DNA from 3 places in the Promicromonospora sp. CA-289599 genome. Region 1 is predicted to be linked to each of the others. Evidence: predicted binding sites of a transcription regulator. Region 1 holds the regulator's gene; each other region holds the start of a gene.
The links. Region 1 encodes LexA, which represses DNA repair genes until DNA is damaged. Its sites were predicted from a motif close to TCGAACANNTGTTCGA; they were not measured.
Positions count from the first base shown of each region.

Region 1 (6,005 bases):
GACCGTGGACCTGTCCATGGCCTCGGTGGAGAGCGCGGCACGCCTGGCACGGCGGCACGCGGGCACCAACACCGATGCGCTGGACGCCGCGGCCCAGGCGCTGGGGACGCTGCTGGTGACGGCCCCCGCCGAACGGTTCCCGAACGGTCTGCCCGACGAGCTGCGCCTGGCGGTGGCCGCGGTGCGCGACGCCGCCCGCGAGGTGCTGAGCACGCTCAAGCCGGAGGCGAGCGGTAGCAAGGGACAGGCTCCGGGCCAGCCCGAACCCGGCCTGAAGATGGCGCAGGGCGCCATGCTGCAGCTCTTCGAGACGGCGGAACGCATGTCGTTCCAGGACACGACCGCCGACGTGCTGTGGTGCTCACGCCCTGACAACAACTGGGGCGGGTTCGCCGACAACGTGACCCGGCTGCACGCGGCGCCGCTGCACGTGGCTGGTCTGATCCGGATGCACCTGCTGGGCGAGGCGACGGGCGTCTTCACGTCGGCCACGCTGGCGCTGGGCGGCACGTTCGACGCGGTGGCCGGCACGCTCGGCCTCAAGGGCGAGGATGCCCCGCCGTGGCAGGGTCTCGACGCCGGCAGCCCGTTCGACTACCCGCGCCAGGGCATCCTGTACATCGCGCGGCACCTCCCGGCGCCCGGCCGCGAGCCGACGACGGAGGCGCAGCTCGACGAGATCGCGGAGCTGATCACCGCCGCCGGCGGCCGCACGCTCGGGCTCTTCTCCTCGCGTCGCGCCGCGAACGCCGCGGCCGAGGCCATGCGCGAGCGGCTCGACCTCCCGATCCTGGCGCAGGGTGACGACCAGCTGCCCACGCTCGTGCGCGAGTTCGCCGAGGATCCGGAGGCATGCCTGTTCGGCACGCTGTCCCTGTGGCAGGGCGTGGACGTGCCGGGTCCGTCGTGCCAGCTCGTGCTGATCGACCGCATCCCGTTCCCGCGCCCCGACGACCCGGTCAAGGCGGCACGCGCCAAGGCAGTGGAGCAGGCAGGCGGCAACGGGTTCATGGCGGTGTCCGCGCAGCACGCGGCACTGCTGCTCGCACAGGGGGCCGGGCGCCTCGTGCGGAGCATGGACGACAGGGGAGTGGTGGCGGTCCTCGACCCGCGCCTCGCGACGGCCCGCTACGCATCGTTCCTCACTCGTTCGATGCCGGGGTTCTGGCCGACCACCGACCCAGCACTGGTGCGCGCCGCGCTGGCGAGGCTCGACACCTAGTCCGGCTCGACACCTAGTCTGGGGAGCATGGCAGCCCTTTCGGACATCCCGGCCGACCGGTCCTCCGGCACCCGCACCACCAAGATCGCTGTGGTGGGCGCGGGCGCGGTGGGCTCCACGCTGGCGTTCGCCGCGCTCGCGCGGGGCTCGGCGCGGACCATCGCCCTGCACGACGTGAACCGGGCGAAGGTCGAGGCCGAGGTGCTCGACCTCCAGCACGGCCTCATGTTCACGCCCCAGGCGCAGGTGATCGGCTCGGACGACGTCGGCGTCTGCGCGGGAGCTGACGTCGTGGTCGTGACCGCGGGGGCGAAGCAGAAGCCAGGGCAGACCCGGATCGACCTCGCCGAGGGAACGATCGGCCTGATGCGCGACATCCTGCCCGGTCTGGTCGACGTCGCGCCGGACGCCACGTACGTCATGGTGACCAACCCGGTGGACGTCGTGACCTACGCGGCGCTCAAGATCTCCGGCCTGCCGCGCGAGCGGATGTTCGGCAGCGGCACGGTCCTGGACTCCTCCCGGCTCCGCGTGGTGCTCGCCGAGCGCTGCGGCGTGGCGGTGGGGAACGTGCACGCGTACATCGCCGGAGAGCACGGCGACTCGGAGATAGCGCTGTGGAGCTCGGCCTCGATCGGCGGCGTGCCGCTGCTCGACTGGGAGCCCCTGGGCGGCAAGCAGCCGCTCGACGTCGCGGTGCGTACGGAGGTGCACCGCGAGGTGGTCGACTCCGCGTACCGGATCATCTCCGGCAAGGGGGCGACCAACTACGCCGTCGGCCTGGCTGCTACCCGCATCATCGAGGCGGTGCTCAACGACGAGGGCCGGATCATGCCGGTGTCCTCGCTGCTGGACGACTACCACGGCATCAGCGACGTGTGTCTGTCCGTGCCGTCGCTCGTGGACCGGCGGGGTGTCACGGCCAACGTGCGGGTGCCGATGTCCGACGACGAGCTGGCGGGCCTTCGCGCCTCGGCGGAGAGCGTGCGCGCGGTCCAGAAGCGCTTCGGCTTCTGACGCAGCGGCCGTACGGCCCCAAGGACGACGAGAACGGGGTTGTGTTCCTGCCGGATCGGCATCGGAACACAACCCCGTTCTCGTCGTCCTTGGACGCCCTACCGGCTACAGGGACCGCAGCACCGCGACCACGCGGCCGAGGATCTGGGCCTCATCGCCGGGAATCGGCTCGTAGGCCGGGTTCTGCGGCAGCAGCAGCACGTGACCGTCGGTCTGCTTGAACGTCTTGACCGTGGCCTCGCCGTCGATCATGGCGGCGACGATCTCGCCCTGCTCCGCGACGTTCTGCTGCCGCACGACCACCCAGTCGCCGTCGCAGATCGCGGCGTCGACCATCGAGTCGCCGGCGACCTTGAGGAGGAACAGCTCGCCGTCGCCCACCAGCTGGCGGGGGAGCGGGAACACGTCCTCGACGACCTGCTCGGCAAGGATGGGGCCACCGGCCGCGATCCGGCCCACGAGCGGCACGTACGACGGCGGGGGAGTGCTGGCGTCGTCGGGCACGGAGCCACCCCAGTGGACCTGGCCGCTGCGGCGCGGCTCGGGCCAGTGGATCTCGCCGCGCGTCGGCTTGTCGACCTGCTCGGCCATCGGCTCCACGAGCTCCATGGCGCGCGGCCGGTTGGGGTCGCGGCGCAGGAAGCCCTTCTTCTCGAGCATCTGGAGCTGGTGCTTGACGCTCGACGGGCTGGCCAGCCCGACGGCCTCGCCGATCTCGCGCATCGACGGCGGATAGCCGCGCGTCTCGAACGACTGCCGGATCGTGTCCAGCACGAGGCGCTGCCGTTCGGTGAGGCGGTCTGTCGGCGAGATCGTGTGCACGTCAGCGACCGCCTTGTCGGCTGGCGTGTCCAGCGTGGCGACGCCGGAGGCTGCCGTGTCGACGGCTCTCGTGTCGCTGGTCCCGTCCCGTCCCGTCATGCCCGTGCCCCTCCCGTTCCGACAAATGTTCTCCTGTGCGCTACCCACTCTAGGTCACAAACGCGCTCGGCTCAAACGAATGTTCGAGCGTGTCTCGACATGGACGGTGTCCCGTGCTACACAATGGTACGGGCGTTCGACGAACGCTTGTATGAACGACAGAAGCTCTGCACACTTCGAGGAGGGGCCATGGGGGACGTGATCCCGCTGCGGCAGTACACCCCGACGTATGAACAGGCGTATGCGCCGTCGTATGGCCGGGCGTACGCACCGGCGGCCGGACCGGCTGCGGTTCGTGCGTACACCCCGGCGGAGGGGCGCACGCTCGCCGACCGGCTGGGCCTGGCCGGCCTGCGGCTCACCCGGCGCGGCCGCGTGGTCCTCGTGCTGCTCGCCATGCTGCTGGTCGCACCGATGGTCACGTGGGGGGCGACGGCGGTCGCCAGCTCCCCGGGGGAGCCCACCGAGGTCCGGGTGCATGCGGTGCAGCCGGGCGAGACGCTCTGGGGCTTCGCCCAGGAGGTCGCGAGGCCCGGCGAGGACGTGCGGCACGCGGTCGGCAGGCTGCAGGAGCTGAACGGGATGTCGACCGGCAGCGTGCGCGTCGGGGAGCTGTTGCTCCTGCCCAAGGAGTGACCGAAGGCGTCGATTCACCGACGAATGTTGCGGCTATGTTGCAAGGGGGTGGTTTGCCCGCTTACGGTCGGGGCGCGACCGGAGGCCTCCGGTCGATGGTCGACCACGCAGGAGTGAGCATGCACTGCCCGTTCTGTCGCCACGCCGACTCGCGCGTGGTGGACTCGCGGACTGCCGACGACGGCCTGTCGATCCGGCGGCGGCGGCAGTGCCCGAACTGCAACCGGCGGTTCACCACCGTGGAGACCGCGAGCCTGTCCGTGGTCAAGCGCTCCGGCGCCACCGAGCCGTTCAGCCGCGACAAGGTCGCCGCGGGTGTGCGCAAGGCGTGCCAGGGGCGTCCGGTGAGCGACGACGACCTGGCGATCCTGGCCCAGCGGGTCGAGGAGACCCTGCGGAGCAACGGCAGCGCGGAGATCGACGCGTACGAGGTGGGTCTCGCCATCCTCGGCCCCCTGCGCGAGCTCGACGAGGTCGCCTACCTCCGGTTCGCGAGCGTCTACCAGGCGTTCGACTCGCTCGAGGACTTCGAGAGCGCGATCACCTCGCTCCGCGCGGAGCGCGCCGAGCGGGCCGCCGCCGCTCAGGCATAGGAGCCGGCCCGGCCCGGCGCGCCGTCGTCGGCCGCGCTCGCCCAGGTGAAATCCAAAAATGTTGGCACCCGGCTGCGCCGTGGTGCAGGCTGGGGCCGACGACGGACCCGATCGAGGGACCCCCGGAACAAGAGGAGGTGATCGGTGTGACGGACGAGAAGCCCAATGCCGAGGTGGCCGAGACCAAGGGTGTTGAAGAGCCCAAGGTCGCGACAGCGCCGAGCACGGACGCGAAGGCGAAGTTCAAGGAGGCTCTGGACCGCAAGAACGCGGCTCGGAGCCGGACCTCCGCGGGCGATGTGAACACCGGCGCGGTGCACGGCTCGGAGACGACCGGCCCCGTGCAGAAGATGTTCCGCCGCAAGTCCGGCTGATCCATCGGTGATGGAGGCCGCTGACCTGGTGAACGACCAGGTCAGCGGCCTTGTCTTTCGGCGCTGCCTCAGCTGACCGGTGTGAAGTCCCGGCTCCCGAGGAAGGCCGGTCGAGCCTTCTGCGCTGCGAACGGCTCGACCGCGGTGTTCTCGACACTGTTGTAGACCAGGAAGATGTTCGATCGGGGGAACGGCGAGATGTTGCCGTTGGAGCCGTGCATGCAGTTGCAGTCGAACATGATCGCGCTGCCGGCCTTGCCGGCGAGAACGTCGATGCCGTGCGAGCTGGCCATGCGGGTGAGGATGTCCTCATCCGGGGTGCCGGCGTTCTGCATCACCAGTGACGACTTGTAGTTGTCGTTCGGCGTCCGGCCGGTGCAGGACACGTAGGTCTTGTGCGTGCCGGGCATGATCATCAGCGGGCCGTTGAACGAGTAGTTGTCGGTCAGCGAGATCGAGATGCTGACCGTCCGCATCCGTGGCAGGCCGTCCTCGGCGTGCCACGTCTCGAAGTCCGAGTGCCAGGCGAAGTCGCCGCCACCGAAGCCGGGCTTGAGATTGACGCGGCTCTGGTGGATGTAGACGTCGGAGCCGAGGATCTGCCGGGCCCGCCCCACCACCCTGGGGTCGCGTGCGATCCGCGCGAAGATCTCGCTGGTCCTGTGCACCTCGAAGATGGTCCGCACCTGCTGCGAGGTGCCTTCGATGATCGTGCGCTCGTCGGCTCGGACCTCGGGGTCGGTGGAGAGCCGCTGCAGCTCCGCACGAAACTCCTGCACCTCGTCCGGCGTGACCAGGTCCTCGAATGCGAGGTAGCCGGTCCGGTCGAAGCCGTCCAGTTCGTCCTGGCCCAGCGGGCCGTCGGCCGCGCTGCCCCACACCACCTTGTCCTGGCGCGGGATCTCGGAGGCGTCGCCTTCGACACGGGTGGGGTACAGGTCCTTGCTGGTGGTGTCCGTCGTCATACGGCAGCCTCCTCCTGTGCGGTCTCGTGCGTGATGAGCGGGTAGACGCCGTCGGCGTCGTGCACCTCCCGGCCCGTGACGGGCGGGTTGAACGTACAGATCAGCCGCATGTCCGTCGTGGGGCGCATGGTGTGCTTCTCGTTGCCGTCCAGCAGGTACATCGTGCCGTCCGAGATCTCGTGCACCTCGCCGGTCTCCCGGTTCTCGAGCTGTCCGGTACCGCCCACGCAGTACACGGCCTCGACGTGGTTGGCGTACCACATCTCGGTCACGGTCC
Region 1 is NZ_JBNJNI010000001.1:4,770,827-4,776,831, forward strand. It holds gene ACQEVI_RS21250 (ATP-dependent DNA helicase) at 1-1,222, shown strand, start outside; gene ACQEVI_RS21255 (L-lactate dehydrogenase) at 1,250-2,239, shown strand; gene lexA (transcriptional repressor LexA) at 2,345-3,160, opposite strand; gene ACQEVI_RS21265 (LysM peptidoglycan-binding domain-containing protein) at 3,350-3,796, shown strand; gene nrdR (transcriptional regulator NrdR) at 3,916-4,389, shown strand; gene ACQEVI_RS21275 (DUF5302 domain-containing protein) at 4,536-4,763, shown strand; gene thpD (ectoine hydroxylase) at 4,832-5,728, opposite strand; gene ACQEVI_RS21285 (ectoine synthase) at 5,725-6,005, opposite strand, start outside.

Region 2 (6,005 bases), 4.2 Mb from region 1:
CCGGGTCGCAGTTCGTCTGGGCGCTGGAGGACTCACCCGCCGACCAGCGCCAGGGGCCCGCCCTGATCGACCTCGACGACTTCGGGCACCGGTACGTGATCGGCGCCCCGGGCAGCGGCCGTTCGACGACGCTGCGCACCGTGGCGTTCTCCGCCGCACGCACCATGTCCGTGGCCGACCTGCACCTGTACGCGCTCGACTGCGGCAACGGCGCCCTGACGGTGCTGAACGAGCTGCCGCACACGGGCGCCGTCGTGCAGCGCGGACAGGCCGAGCGGGCCAAGCGGCTGCTCACGCGCCTGCAGGCGGAGCTCGGGCGGCGTCAGCAGGTGCTCGCGGCCGGCAACTTCGCCAGCGTCACGGAACAGCGCGAGCTCGCCGACCCGGGAACCGGGCTGCCGCGCGTGCTCGTGCTGATCGACCGCTGGGAGAGCTTCATGAGCACCTACGGCGAGATCGACAGCGGCAAGCTCGTCGAGATCGTCCAGGAGCTGCTGCGCGACGGCGCGAGCGCAGGCATCCACCTCCTGGTCGCCGGCGACCGCAGCCTGCTCTCCAGCCGGATGAGCGTGCTGACCGACGACTCCCTCGTGCTGCGGCTGACCGACCGGTTCGACTACGGGATGGTCGGCATCAACCACAAGAAGCTGCCCGAGGAGATCCTGCCCGGGCGGGCCTTCCGGTCGGGCAGCGGGCTCGAGGTGCAGGTCGCGATCCTCGGCGACGACCCGTCGGGCCGTGCCCAGACGGGCGCCGCCCGCCGGATGGCGGCCGAGATCCGGGAGCGCTCGCAGGTGGCGCCCGGAACGGGTCCGTTCCGCGTGGACGACCTGCCCTCCACGATCACCGTGGACGCGGCGTACCAGTACGTCGGCCCGGAGGCGGCCCGGCCGATGTGGGCGCTGCTCGGCGTCGGCGGCGACGACCTGACGGCGTTCGGCATGGACCTCGCCGGGGACGCGCCCGCGTTCCTGGTGGGCGGCCCGTCCAAGTCGGGACGGTCCACGATGCTCGCGGTCATGACGGAGTCGCTGCTGCGCGGCGGCACGCAGGTCGTGATCCTCGCACCCCGGCCGAGCGTCCTGCGCGACTTCGAGGGCCGGGACGGCGTGCGCGCCGTGCTGACCGGCGCGGAGGTCACGGAGGAGGATCTGGCGCCACACCTCGACCCGGACGGTTCCCCGGTGGTGCTGGTCGTGGACGACGGCGAGCTCGTGGCCGACGCCCCGGCGAAGACGTGGCTCCGGGCCTACCTGCGGACGGCCGCCGACAACCGCCGCGGCCTGATCCTCGGCGGCGACGCCTCCGAGGTGGCAGGCGGGTTCTCCGGCTGGCAGGTCGACGTCAAGAAGAGCCGTCGCGGCGCGCTGCTCAGCCCCCAGGACCGGTTCGACGGAGACCTGGTGGGCGCGAGCCTGCCGCGTTCCGCGGTGTCGACCCAGGTCACGCCGGGCAAGGCGCTCGTGCACCTCGGGTCGGGAGAGCTGATGACGGTGCTGGTGCCGACGCTGTAGGGGTTCGCGTGGGGTGGGCGCGGGGACGGGCGTGGCGGTCGCGCGCGTCCCCGTCGTCGTGCCACGGTAGGTGCGTGCCAGCGGACGACCAGTTCGATCTCGACACCGCCGTCGACGCGCTCTACGCGCGGCCTCTCGACGAGTTCATCGCCGCGCGCGACGCCGCCGTCCGCCAGGCGACGGACAGCGGCGACCGCCTGGGCGCCGCGCGGGTCAAGCGACTGCGGAAACCGTCGGTCGCCGCCTGGGCGATCAACCAGGTCGCGCGGAAGCACCCCGACGAGACCGGGGCGCTCGCGGCGCTCGGCGACGAGCTGCGAGCCGCGACGCAGGACCGGGACCGCGCCCGCATCCGGGCGCTGGACCACCTGCGGCGTGAGCGCACCGACGCCCTGGTCCGCTCCGTCCGCGAGGCGGGTGAGGTGGGCGGACGGTCCCTGTCTTCCGCCGTGCTCGACCGGATGACCGAGACACTGACCGCCGCCGTGATGGATCCGGACGCCGCGGCGGTGGTCCGTGCGGGGCGCCTCTCCCGGGCGCTGCAGCACGTCGGCTTCGGGATCGTGGACGAGGAGGGCGAGGAGGCCGAGCTCGTCGAGCTGCGTCCGGCGACGGCGGAGGCCGGAGGGTCGGAGGATTCTCAGGGGCCGGAGGGTGCCCGAGGGCCGGAGGGCGAGGGACGGCCGAGGGCGGCGGGGCGGTCGAATGGGACTGGACGGCCGAAAGCGGCTGGGGCGTCGAAAGGGACTGGCCAGTCCAAGCCGAAGAAGACACCGGCCGCCGACAAGACCGATTCCGCGGAGGCGGGCCTGGTCGCCGCGGAGCAGGCAGTCGAGGAGACTTCCGCGCGGGTCGATGAGCTGGAGGCGCGCCGCGACGAGATTCGCGAGCGGCTGCGCACCGCGGACGCGGTGATCGAACGCGGGGAAGGCGAGGTCGAGCGTCTCGACCGGGAGCTGGAGCGGCTCTCCGCCGAGCGGAACACGGTGAGTGAGGCGGTCGACGAGGCTCAAGAGACCGCGGACGAGGCGCGCACCGACCTGGCGGCCCTCGAGGACGAGCTGGACGACGCCGTGGAGCGCGCCGCCGAAGCCCGTCACCGACGCCGGGATGCCCGCGGGCGGTAGGTCCTGCGGGCTGGGCGGCTGGCGGGTGAGCCGCTGGTCGGGCTCGGGCGGTGAACGGTGAGGGTGCGAGTCGTCACTGACATGTGGCGTGCGAGGAATCCGGTGGCACCCGAGGCCGCGTCGAGACGGTCAGAAGTTATCCACAGATTTGAAATCTGGCGAGCAGATCGCACGAGTGTTCGAGATAATAGATGCACCGAAGGAGTGAAAACTAGAGGCGAGCGGGGGGTGGGCATGATGGAGCAGACGACGAACAGTGGGCCCACCGGCGGCCTGCCCGCTGCGGCTTCGATCGAGGACGTGCTGGCCCTGCTCGAGAAGACGGTCGATGAGCTGACCGCCCAGACCAGCCCGGAGACCCTGACCGGCTGGGACGCCCCGAGCATCGGCCGCCTGGTCGAGGCCCACACCCGGATCCGTCGGCTGACCGGCCGCCTGGACGGTGTCCGCTACACCCTGCTGCCCCGGATCGAGGACGAGGGTTCCTGGCGCTCGGGTGGCATGACGCGTACGTTCACGACCTGGTTGCGCCTGCGTGAAGGGGTCTCCGCGCGCACGGCGGGTAAGGACATGACGATCGCGCGGCGTCTGGCGACCGCGCTGCCCGCCACCCGGGAGCGCCTGGTCGCCGGAACCCTGGGTGTCGACCACGCCCGCGTGATGACGGAGGTCGCACCCACGAGCGAGACGCGTACGGATGCGTTGGCGTGGTTGATCGATACCCGTACCGGGCACACCACCACCCCGGAACAGTTCGTGCAGAGCGTCCCGGTCGACTTCCCCGACCCGGCCGAGGACCCGGACGGGACCCGTACCCGGGAGCTGGTCACCCAGGTCCTGGAGACCGCGGTCACCGAGGGAACCCTGGTCACGGGTGAGGGCATCGTCCTACGTGAAGCGGGTGTGTTGAACGCGGACCAGTTCCGCACGGTCGCGCGCCGGTTCGCGACCGTGACCGACCCGGACACCGACGACCTCGATGACGACAAGGCAGCCCACGGTGAGTTCTTCGACCTGGCCAAGACGTTCGGCGGGTACCACGTGGCCGGGTTCCTCACCGACGAGCACGGCCTCCTGGTCAGCACCGCGATCAACGCGGTCCTGGGCGCCCCGTCCGCGGACGACGCCCGGACCACGACGCAGCGCCGCGCACAAGGCCTCGCGGACGTCGCGCGGGTGGTGCTGGACACGAACCAGGCCTCCCCAGGGGCAGCGATCGCACCGCACCTGAACGTGACCGTGTCGTGGAACGAGTTCGTCACCCAGGTCACCCGCACCCGCGACGGCCTGTGCCTGACCTGCGGACAGACCCGACCCGGCTCCACGACCCGACCAGACGCAACGAGTGCAACGGGTGCCGCAGGCACAGCGGGTACCGCAGGCACCGACACAGCCAGTCCGACGGCAGTGGCCGGATTGCTGACGTCTGGTGGTCCCGTGTTCACCGAGACCAGCGAGCGTGCCCCACGCGCCCTGGTGCGTCGCCTGGCGTGTCACAGTGCGGTGACCCGGATCGTGTTCGGAGCCGACGGCGCCGTCCTGGACGTCGGACGCGCCCAACGCACCGTGACCGGACAGATGCGACGCGCCGTCATCGCGAGGGACCAGCACTGCGTCTGGCCAGGATGCGACCAACCACCCTCACGCTGCGAGGTCCACCACGCGATCACCCACTGGGCTGATGGCGGAGACACGTCGGTGACGAACAGTGCCCTGCTGTGCTGGTACCACCACCAGCTCGTCGACACCAAGAACATCACCATGCACTGGACCGGCAAGACCACCACCACCGACAACGACGCGACCACCGGTGCCCTGCTGGAGACCGGATGGGCCTTCACCGACGCCTACGGGCACCGCATCCGCCTACCCGAACCCATCCAAGCCCCACCACCACGCGACACCAACCCGACCACCGAGCCGACGCCACCCATCGAAACCGACCGACCGGCCGGCCGAACCTGGCGTGACCCGACCCGCCCGATCCCGCTGCCAAGCCCACCGAGCCCACCGAGCCCACCGAGCCCACCGAGCCGATCGAACTTGGCCACACGGCTGAACCGGACCGGACCGGACCCGACCGGACCGGAGCCTTAGACGAGCGGATTCCGCACTCAGGACCCGCGGCCGCAGCAGCCCGATCTTCGGCGGCCCGGTTCCAGCGAACATGCCCCGCAGCCGAGGGACGAACCCGGACTACACCGTGATGGCGTCCGCCACGATCTCGCGCTCGGAGCCCGCGGCGATGCGCCAGACGGCGTCGGCGAGGTCGTCTGGGTCGAGGGTCGTCGTGGGCAGGTCCAGGCCGGGCGCGCCATCGGCGTTCGCGGGCAGGGAGGTCAGCATGCGGTGGATGTCGCCGCGTTCGATGAGTCCGCCGACCACCAGGGATCCGACGTGGACGCCGTCGGGCGCTGCGGCCTCGGCGAGAGTCAGGGCGTAGGTGCGCAGGGCGGCCGAAGCCGGCGCGAAGGGCCCGAGGAACGGCAGTGGGACCAGCGCGCTGAGTCCCGCGACGTAGACGATCGCGCCGCTGCCGCGTTCGCGCATCCCGGGCAGGACCAGCCCCGCCAGCTCGACGGCGGGCTCCACCACCTGGGCGGCGGCAGTGCGCACCTCGTCGGGACCCGTCTCCAGGATGTCGACGGGCGGAGCCGCGGGGTTGTCCGCGCCTGGCCCGTGATAGACGACGTCGATCTGCCCGAGCCTGCTCTGGACCTCGTCGATCGCGCGGCGCAGCTCGCCGGGAGCTCGTACGTCCGCGGCGACGGCGACCGCGCGGGCGCCGGCCGAGCGCAGGTCGTCCAGGTAGCCCTGGTGTCGATTGGCGCTGCGGGAGACGAGACCGACGTCGTATCCCTCCGCGCCGAAGCGACGGGCTACCGACATGCCGAGCCCGGGACCGGCGCCCAGGACCAGCAGCGTGGGGGAGGTGCTCACTCTTGTCTCCTCGTCGTCAACTTGCCGCCCGTTGGATACGGTGACGGGATCGATCCTCACCGTCGCGCGGACGTCTCGGAAGAAGGCACTTTCATGTCAGATGGGAACACCGGTGTGCCCCACATGGTCGCCGCCGCCGTCGCTGCCGGGCTGCCAGGAAAGGTCCCGGTGGCGGACTACGAAGCGTGCCCGGTCACGCACGCGGTCCGGATGCTGGGCGACAAGTGGACGCTGCTCGTCCTCATGCTGCTCGCCGAGCGTGCGCATCGGTTCAACGAGCTCCACCGGCGTGTGGACGGGATCAGCCAGCGGATGCTGACGCGCACCCTCCGGACGCTGGAGGACGACGGGCTCGTCTTCCGGACCGTGTTCCCGACGATCCCGCCGGGCGTCGAGTACGGCCTCACCACGCGGGGTCGTGAGC
Region 2 is NZ_JBNJNI010000001.1:600,314-606,318, reverse strand. It holds gene ACQEVI_RS02520 (FtsK/SpoIIIE domain-containing protein) at 1-1,514, shown strand, start outside; gene ACQEVI_RS02515 (hypothetical protein) at 1,589-2,641, shown strand; gene ACQEVI_RS02510 (DUF222 domain-containing protein) at 2,879-4,738, shown strand; gene ACQEVI_RS02505 (SDR family NAD(P)-dependent oxidoreductase) at 4,838-5,581, opposite strand; gene ACQEVI_RS02500 (winged helix-turn-helix transcriptional regulator) at 5,675-6,005, shown strand, end outside.
Region 2: the regulator LexA is predicted to act here: its motif matches at 2,809-2,824, upstream of ACQEVI_RS02510 (DUF222 domain-containing protein).

Region 3 (6,005 bases), 1.3 Mb from region 1:
CACTCGGCCCCGTCGAAACTGTGGCGGTGCGGTGCGAGGACTTGAGGTTCATGAGATCTTTCGGCGTCATAGCAGATAGGGCAAGGTCAGATTAGCCTTACCTAACCTTGGTGCGCCATCGTGTTAGGCGGCGGCGCGCCTTGTGCCGCCCGCTGCTCGCGGAGGTCCTTGGCGACCTCGCACCGGCTCCTCATCAGGGCGGCTACCCGTCGGTGACAGCTTCATCGCCGCGTTCCGACGACGAGCTGGCGTGACCTCACCTCAGCAGGTCTTCCGGAACCACCAGATCCTCATGGCGCGACAGCCGGGCGATCGCCGTCACGTCGCCCTGAGCACACGTCTCGGCCAGCGTGTCGATGAGCGCGTCGTAGTCCGGACCGGTCTTGCCGTCGTAGGCATCGGTCATCCGGCCCCACTCGTCCCAGGGCAGCATCTCGTGGTTGCGCAGCGCACCAAGATCGCGGACGGCGTTGCCGCTGATCTCGGCCGGCCCCCAGGCGTGGTCCGTGCCGGTGACGCCGAACAGCCGCGCGTCGATCAGACCGGCCCGGTACCGGGCCCACGCCTCACCGCCGGTCAGGAACTCGTCCGGGGCGAGGTCCTCCGGGTGTTCGACGTAGCTCCGGCCGAGATGCTCGGTGTCGACGCGCACCCAGCGGTTCTCGTCGGCCGCCCAGTACTCGGTGATCCAGTGATCGAAGCCGCGCCCCTCGTCGAAGTACGTGCCGAAGCCGCAGCGTGCCCGAGCGGGAATGCCCCGCGCCCGCAAGAACGCACAGGCGAGGACCGTGAAGTGCCGGCAGGTCCCGACCACCCGCGCCGCGGGCTCTCGGGCGTGCTGCAGCGAAGGAGCGTCGAGAGCCATGAGCACAGCGACCAGCTCGTTCGCCGCCCGGATGTCCTTCTCCGCGAGCCGGTCCGCGCCCAGCCCTGCCGCGGTGGCGTCATGCGGCTGGATCACGAGGCCCTGTGCGACGGCACAGATCCCGACAGGATCGTCGGGGAACCCTTCGATCAGCCGGACCTGCTCCGCATCGAGGGTGGTGAAGAGTCCAGGACGGGAGTAGTCGAGCACGCCATCGGCCATGATCCGGATGCTACGCGGGACCACTGACATGGAGATGCTGCGGTTCGGAGTCGCGGGCCGGCCGTCGGGGCTCGTTAGAAGGGTGGTTCGTCGGGGCCAGCCTGAGCCGTCGAACCGGTCGGTCTCGCCGGGTCGGTCTGGTTGATCGGGTGGTCCGGTTGGTTCGGTACGGAGCCGGGTTCGGTGGTCGCGTAGGCGCGCGGCAGGCGCTGCCCGGTCAGTGCTTGGAGGGCCAGGTCGTGGCTGGTGTCGGGATCGATGTCGCCGAGGTCGACGTGGGTGTCCAGCACGGTGGGTGGTCGGGTATGGATGCGGCCGGTGGGTGTGGTCCAGATCGTGATCCCGGTGTGCGGGTCACGGACGATGTTCCAGTCAGCGTGTGTCTTGAGCAGGTGATGCTTGCGGCACAGCGCGTGCAGGTTGTGCGCGTTGGTCTGCCCTCGTTCGACGGGCGCGTCGCCTTTCCTGGTGTGGCGGTCGCCGCTGCGGTCGATGGTCTTCGTGTTCTTCTGGTGGTCGAAGGATTCGATGTGGTCCAGGTCGCACCGCTCGGCCGAGGTGTCACAGCCGGGTGCGGTGCACGTGACGTCTCTGGCCTCGACTGCGCCGCGCAGGGTCCTGCCAGGTTGATAGGCAGTGGTGGAGTAGTCGGTCAGGATCCCGGTGACAGGGTCGGTCAGCAGACGCTGCCAGGTCGCGTCGGCCGCGATGATCCGTGCGGTCTCGGCAGGGACCGGCCCGAATCCCGCAAGCTCGCCGGGCGCGTTGTCCAGGCCGAGCAGCGCGGTGGCCGGGATCGTGACCCGCACGACGGGGCGGGTCGGGACGATCCGTACCGGCCGCACGACCTCCTGCACCACAACCTCCTGGACCACCTGCTGCACCGGCGCCCGACCACCACACGCGCACACCGGCACCGGCCCGCTTTCGGTGGTCCGGGTGCTCCCGTTTGCCGTGGTGTTCCCAGCGGTCGTCGTGTCGGCTCGAGTGCCAGTGTCCGCGCCCGCACTTCCAGCAGCCGCAATCCCAGTCGTCGTGCCAGTCGCCGCGCCTGGGCCCGCGCTGGGAACGGGGTCTGTGTCGGGTTCGGTGTATCGGTCGGCGGGCAGGAGGCGGCCGGTGATGATCCCGGTCAACGAGTCGGCGCGTAGCTGGCTCAGAGTGCGTTCCTCACCGGTGACACGGCGCAGCTGGTGGGCCATGTCATCCACAACTCCCCAGACCGCCGCGGCGTCCACGGCCGGTAGGTACGCGGACAGCCAGCCCATGTCGTTCTCCGCACGGTCGACCTGCACACTGCGGCGTTGCGCTTCGGCCCGAGCGGCCTGCGCAGCGCCGTGCAGGTTCTTCGCGAAAGCGAGCATCCGGGACTGCAACCACTTCCACGTCCGGCGCGGTGCCTGGGGCAGGAACCGGCGGATCGCCTCCGCCCGCTCCGACACCGTCAGCCGGGACGCAGAACGCAGTAGCGTGTGCGCTTTACGAGTGTCGATCCTGCCTTTCAGCAGGGCGGTGATCACACTGGGGTGCTGGGTCCCGGACTCGGCTCGGACCACGACCTCGGTCGCTTCCGAGGCCGTGACCACCAGCTCGCCCGTGACCTGCCCGACCAGCGAGCTGTGCGCCAGCGGATGCGACTCCCGCGCCGCGCGCTCTGCGACGACGCGGGCCTGCACGCCCGCTATCCAGGACTGCAGCCGGCTGCACGCGAGGACCACGTCGGCCAGGGTCTCGTCCGACAGGTCGGCCAGCACACTGAAACCCATACCCTCACCACCGCGCCCAGCCGGACCGGTACCCGCGCCCGAGTCTGAGTCTGAATCCGGGTCCGCGGCGACGGGCAGACCGATCTCCAGGTTCCCGTCCACGTCGAGAGCCTCAGCGACCACGCGCGCCAGCCGCATACCCGGCGCGTCCTGCAACGCCCGACGCAGGACGTCCCCCGGCCAGAAAGCGACCGGCACGACCTCCGGAGGCCAGTCCGGCGCGAAGTCCTCCGGCATGTCAGGCGGCGTTACCCGCGTGCCACTCGGCATCTCCACCGGCGGCACCACGTCCGTATACGCACCGCGCGTGCGGTCGTCGAACGATCCCTCATACATTCCGGCCCACCTCCCCCGTGGTTCATTCCTCAAGAAGAGTAAACTCAGGCCTCCATCTCTTAGGACCTTTGTTCGATCCTATGCTCGACCACTGACACCCACTTGTTCCTTCTGCCCTCTGCGCAGGACTGCCGAACCTCACCGCCTCCCCGTACACGGCCGCCTACTTGACGCGCTCACCACGGCTGAACCCACGCCGGCGCACCCGAAGACTGCATCACAAGACCCCACCACAAGACCCAGAGCCGAGACCCAGAGCAAAGGTCCCGCGCAGAGACCCAGCCGCCCAGCAACGACTACCGGTCAGAACGCCCGGTAGTCCGCGATCGGCAGCTTCGGCCCACGGCGGGGCGCCTTGTGCCGCCCGTCGATCATGAGCAGCCGAACCACCCTGTGCCGGTGCGGCGCGTACGGCGCCAGCAGCCGCAGCATCCCGGCGTCGTCGGTGCGCTCGCCAGAGAGCGCCCAGCCGACCGCCGCAGGCAGGTGGAAGTCGCCCACGGAGACGGCGTCCGCGTCACCAAAGGCGCGCTGCGCCACCTCCGCCGACGTCCACACACCCACGCCCTGCACCTTCTCGAGCCGCGCGCGAGCCTCGGCGGGTGCCATCGCACACGCCTCCTCAAGGCGCGGCGCCACCAGCGCGCACCGCATCACCGTGCGGGCACGTCCGGGGTCGACGCCAGCGCGGTGCCAGTCCCAGACCGGCACCCGCGTCCAGGTCTGCGCGTCCGGGACCACCCGTAGCCCGCCCCGCAACCCCTCGGGCGCCGGGCCCGGCGCCCGTGTGCCGTAGCGCCGCACGAGCCACTGCCACGCCCGGTGGGCCGTCAAGGTCTGCACGCGCTGCTCCAGGACCGCGGGCACGAGGGCCTCCAGCACCCGGCCGCTGCGCACCATCCGCATCCCGGCCGCCCGACGGTGGGCGTCGCGGACCTGCGGCGGCGGCGCGAAGTCCGTGGCGTCGTCGTCCTCCCCGAGCAGCGTGGGCAGCGCGTCGGCGGCCTCCCGCGCGCCGTCGCCCCAGTGCTGCACCACCACCTCGTGCGGGCCGGCGGGCACGAATCGCTGCGTCACCGGGCCCGTGGCCAGCAGCGACGTCCGCCAGACGGTTCCATCGGCCGCCCGGTGGAACGTCGGGTCCGCGGGCCCGTGCCCCAGCGGTCCGAGCGTCAGGGCGACGTCGGTCCGGCGCGGCGAGCTGTGGCGGACGGTGAGCACATCTCAGTTGACCACGCGCGGCCCGGCGAACCGGAATCAGCGCACCGCGCGCTCGGACTCCACCCGCGCCACCTCGCGCACCACGGTCTGCACGAGCAGGCGGTGCCCCAGCGGCCGGAAGTGCCCCGACAGCGGCAGCTCGATGTTCCGCGCACCCTCCAGCCGGCCCGTCTCGGGGATGTGCGGGTCGAACCGCGGGTAGACGGCGGTGATGCGCTCGTTGACGAGCAGCTCCCCTGCGAGCGCCAGCAGCACCGGGTCACGGGGGTCGAACGACCGCAGCGACCGAGAGAGCATGTACCGCGCCCAGCGGGAGCCGGTGAACGGCGTCGCGATCGCGACCATGCCGAGCACCCGGTCGCTCGCCCCCGAGAGCAGGACCCGCTTGCCGATGAGGCCGCCCTTGCTGTGCGCCACGAGTACCACCCCGGTCAGGCCCGTGCGCTCCAGGTGCTCGACCACTGTGTCGGCCGACTCCGGGACCGGCCGGAGGTTGAGCCTGAGGCCTGGGACAGCATGGACCGGATGTCCCGCACGGGCCAGCGCCGTGGCGACGGGCTGCAGGAACTCCCAGGTCTCGTAGATGCCGGGCAGCAGCAGGACGGGGGCCCTCGACGACGCGCCGGCCGCCCCGGGCAGCTTCGGCCGCCGGAGATAGTGCCGCGCCTGCCGCTCCGTCGCCCATGCGTAGTCGGCGGCCCACGCGACGAGCCGCGCGAGCACGCCGTCGGGCGAGCGTCGTCGGCCGCTCATCCGACGCCCCGGTCCGCCGCCGGCCATGCGTCCAGGACAGCCTCGGCGACGCCCGCGGGGTCAGCGTCCATGGCGTGATGCCGGCCGCCCACGGTGCGGTACCGCCCGAGCGGGGCACTCGCCGCGAGCGTCTCGGCCCAGCGCTCCGTCGCGACCGGGTCGCCCTCACCCCGCACCACGACTACCGGTGCGGCGATGCGGGGCAGCACGTCCTCCAGCCGGTGCTCGACGACGTGGCGCAGCTGCCGCAGGTAGTACGGCGCGCCGCAGCGCACCAGGGAATCGAACAGGAGCGTTCCGATGGTGCGGGGCGACTCCCCCACGACATCGATCGCGAGACGTACCGCCTGACGCGGGAACGTACGTGCGCCCGGCTCCGCCGTCGGGCCGAGGAGGACGCCCGCCGACGCGGCGTCGGGATGGTCGGCGAGCAGGTCGCCCACTACCTGCGTGCCCATCGAGTGGCCGACGAGGACCGGCGCGGGCAGACCGGCGTCGAGCACGTGCTCGCGGACGTACCGCGCGACGACTGCCGCGTGCTCGGGGACCGTGACGTCGCGGCGCGGGTGCGGGGACGCGCCGTACCCGGGCAGGTCCAGCGCGTGCACCTCGCCGTGGGCCACCAGGTGGTCCACGAGCCTGGCGTACGTGCGCGACGAGCAGCCCACGCCGTGCACGAGCACGAAGGCTCGGCCCGCGTCGGGCGGCGCCGAGACGTGTCCGACGACGGTGAGGCCGTCGTCCTCGAATCGGTGGGTCCGGCGCGAGCTGATCCTGGGCATGTCGCCAGCATGGTGGAACACCCGCCGACACGCGAGGTACGCAGCGCCGTCGAATGCGAG
Region 3 is NZ_JBNJNI010000001.1:6,022,007-6,028,011, forward strand. It holds gene ACQEVI_RS26840 (transglutaminase-like domain-containing protein) at 257-1,087, opposite strand; gene ACQEVI_RS26845 (HNH endonuclease signature motif containing protein) at 1,162-3,189, opposite strand; gene ACQEVI_RS26850 (DNA-3-methyladenine glycosylase family protein) at 3,493-4,410, opposite strand; gene ACQEVI_RS26855 (esterase/lipase family protein) at 4,447-5,163, opposite strand; gene ACQEVI_RS26860 (alpha/beta fold hydrolase) at 5,160-5,945, opposite strand.
Region 3: the regulator LexA is predicted to act here: its motif matches at 3,250-3,265, upstream of ACQEVI_RS26845 (HNH endonuclease signature motif containing protein).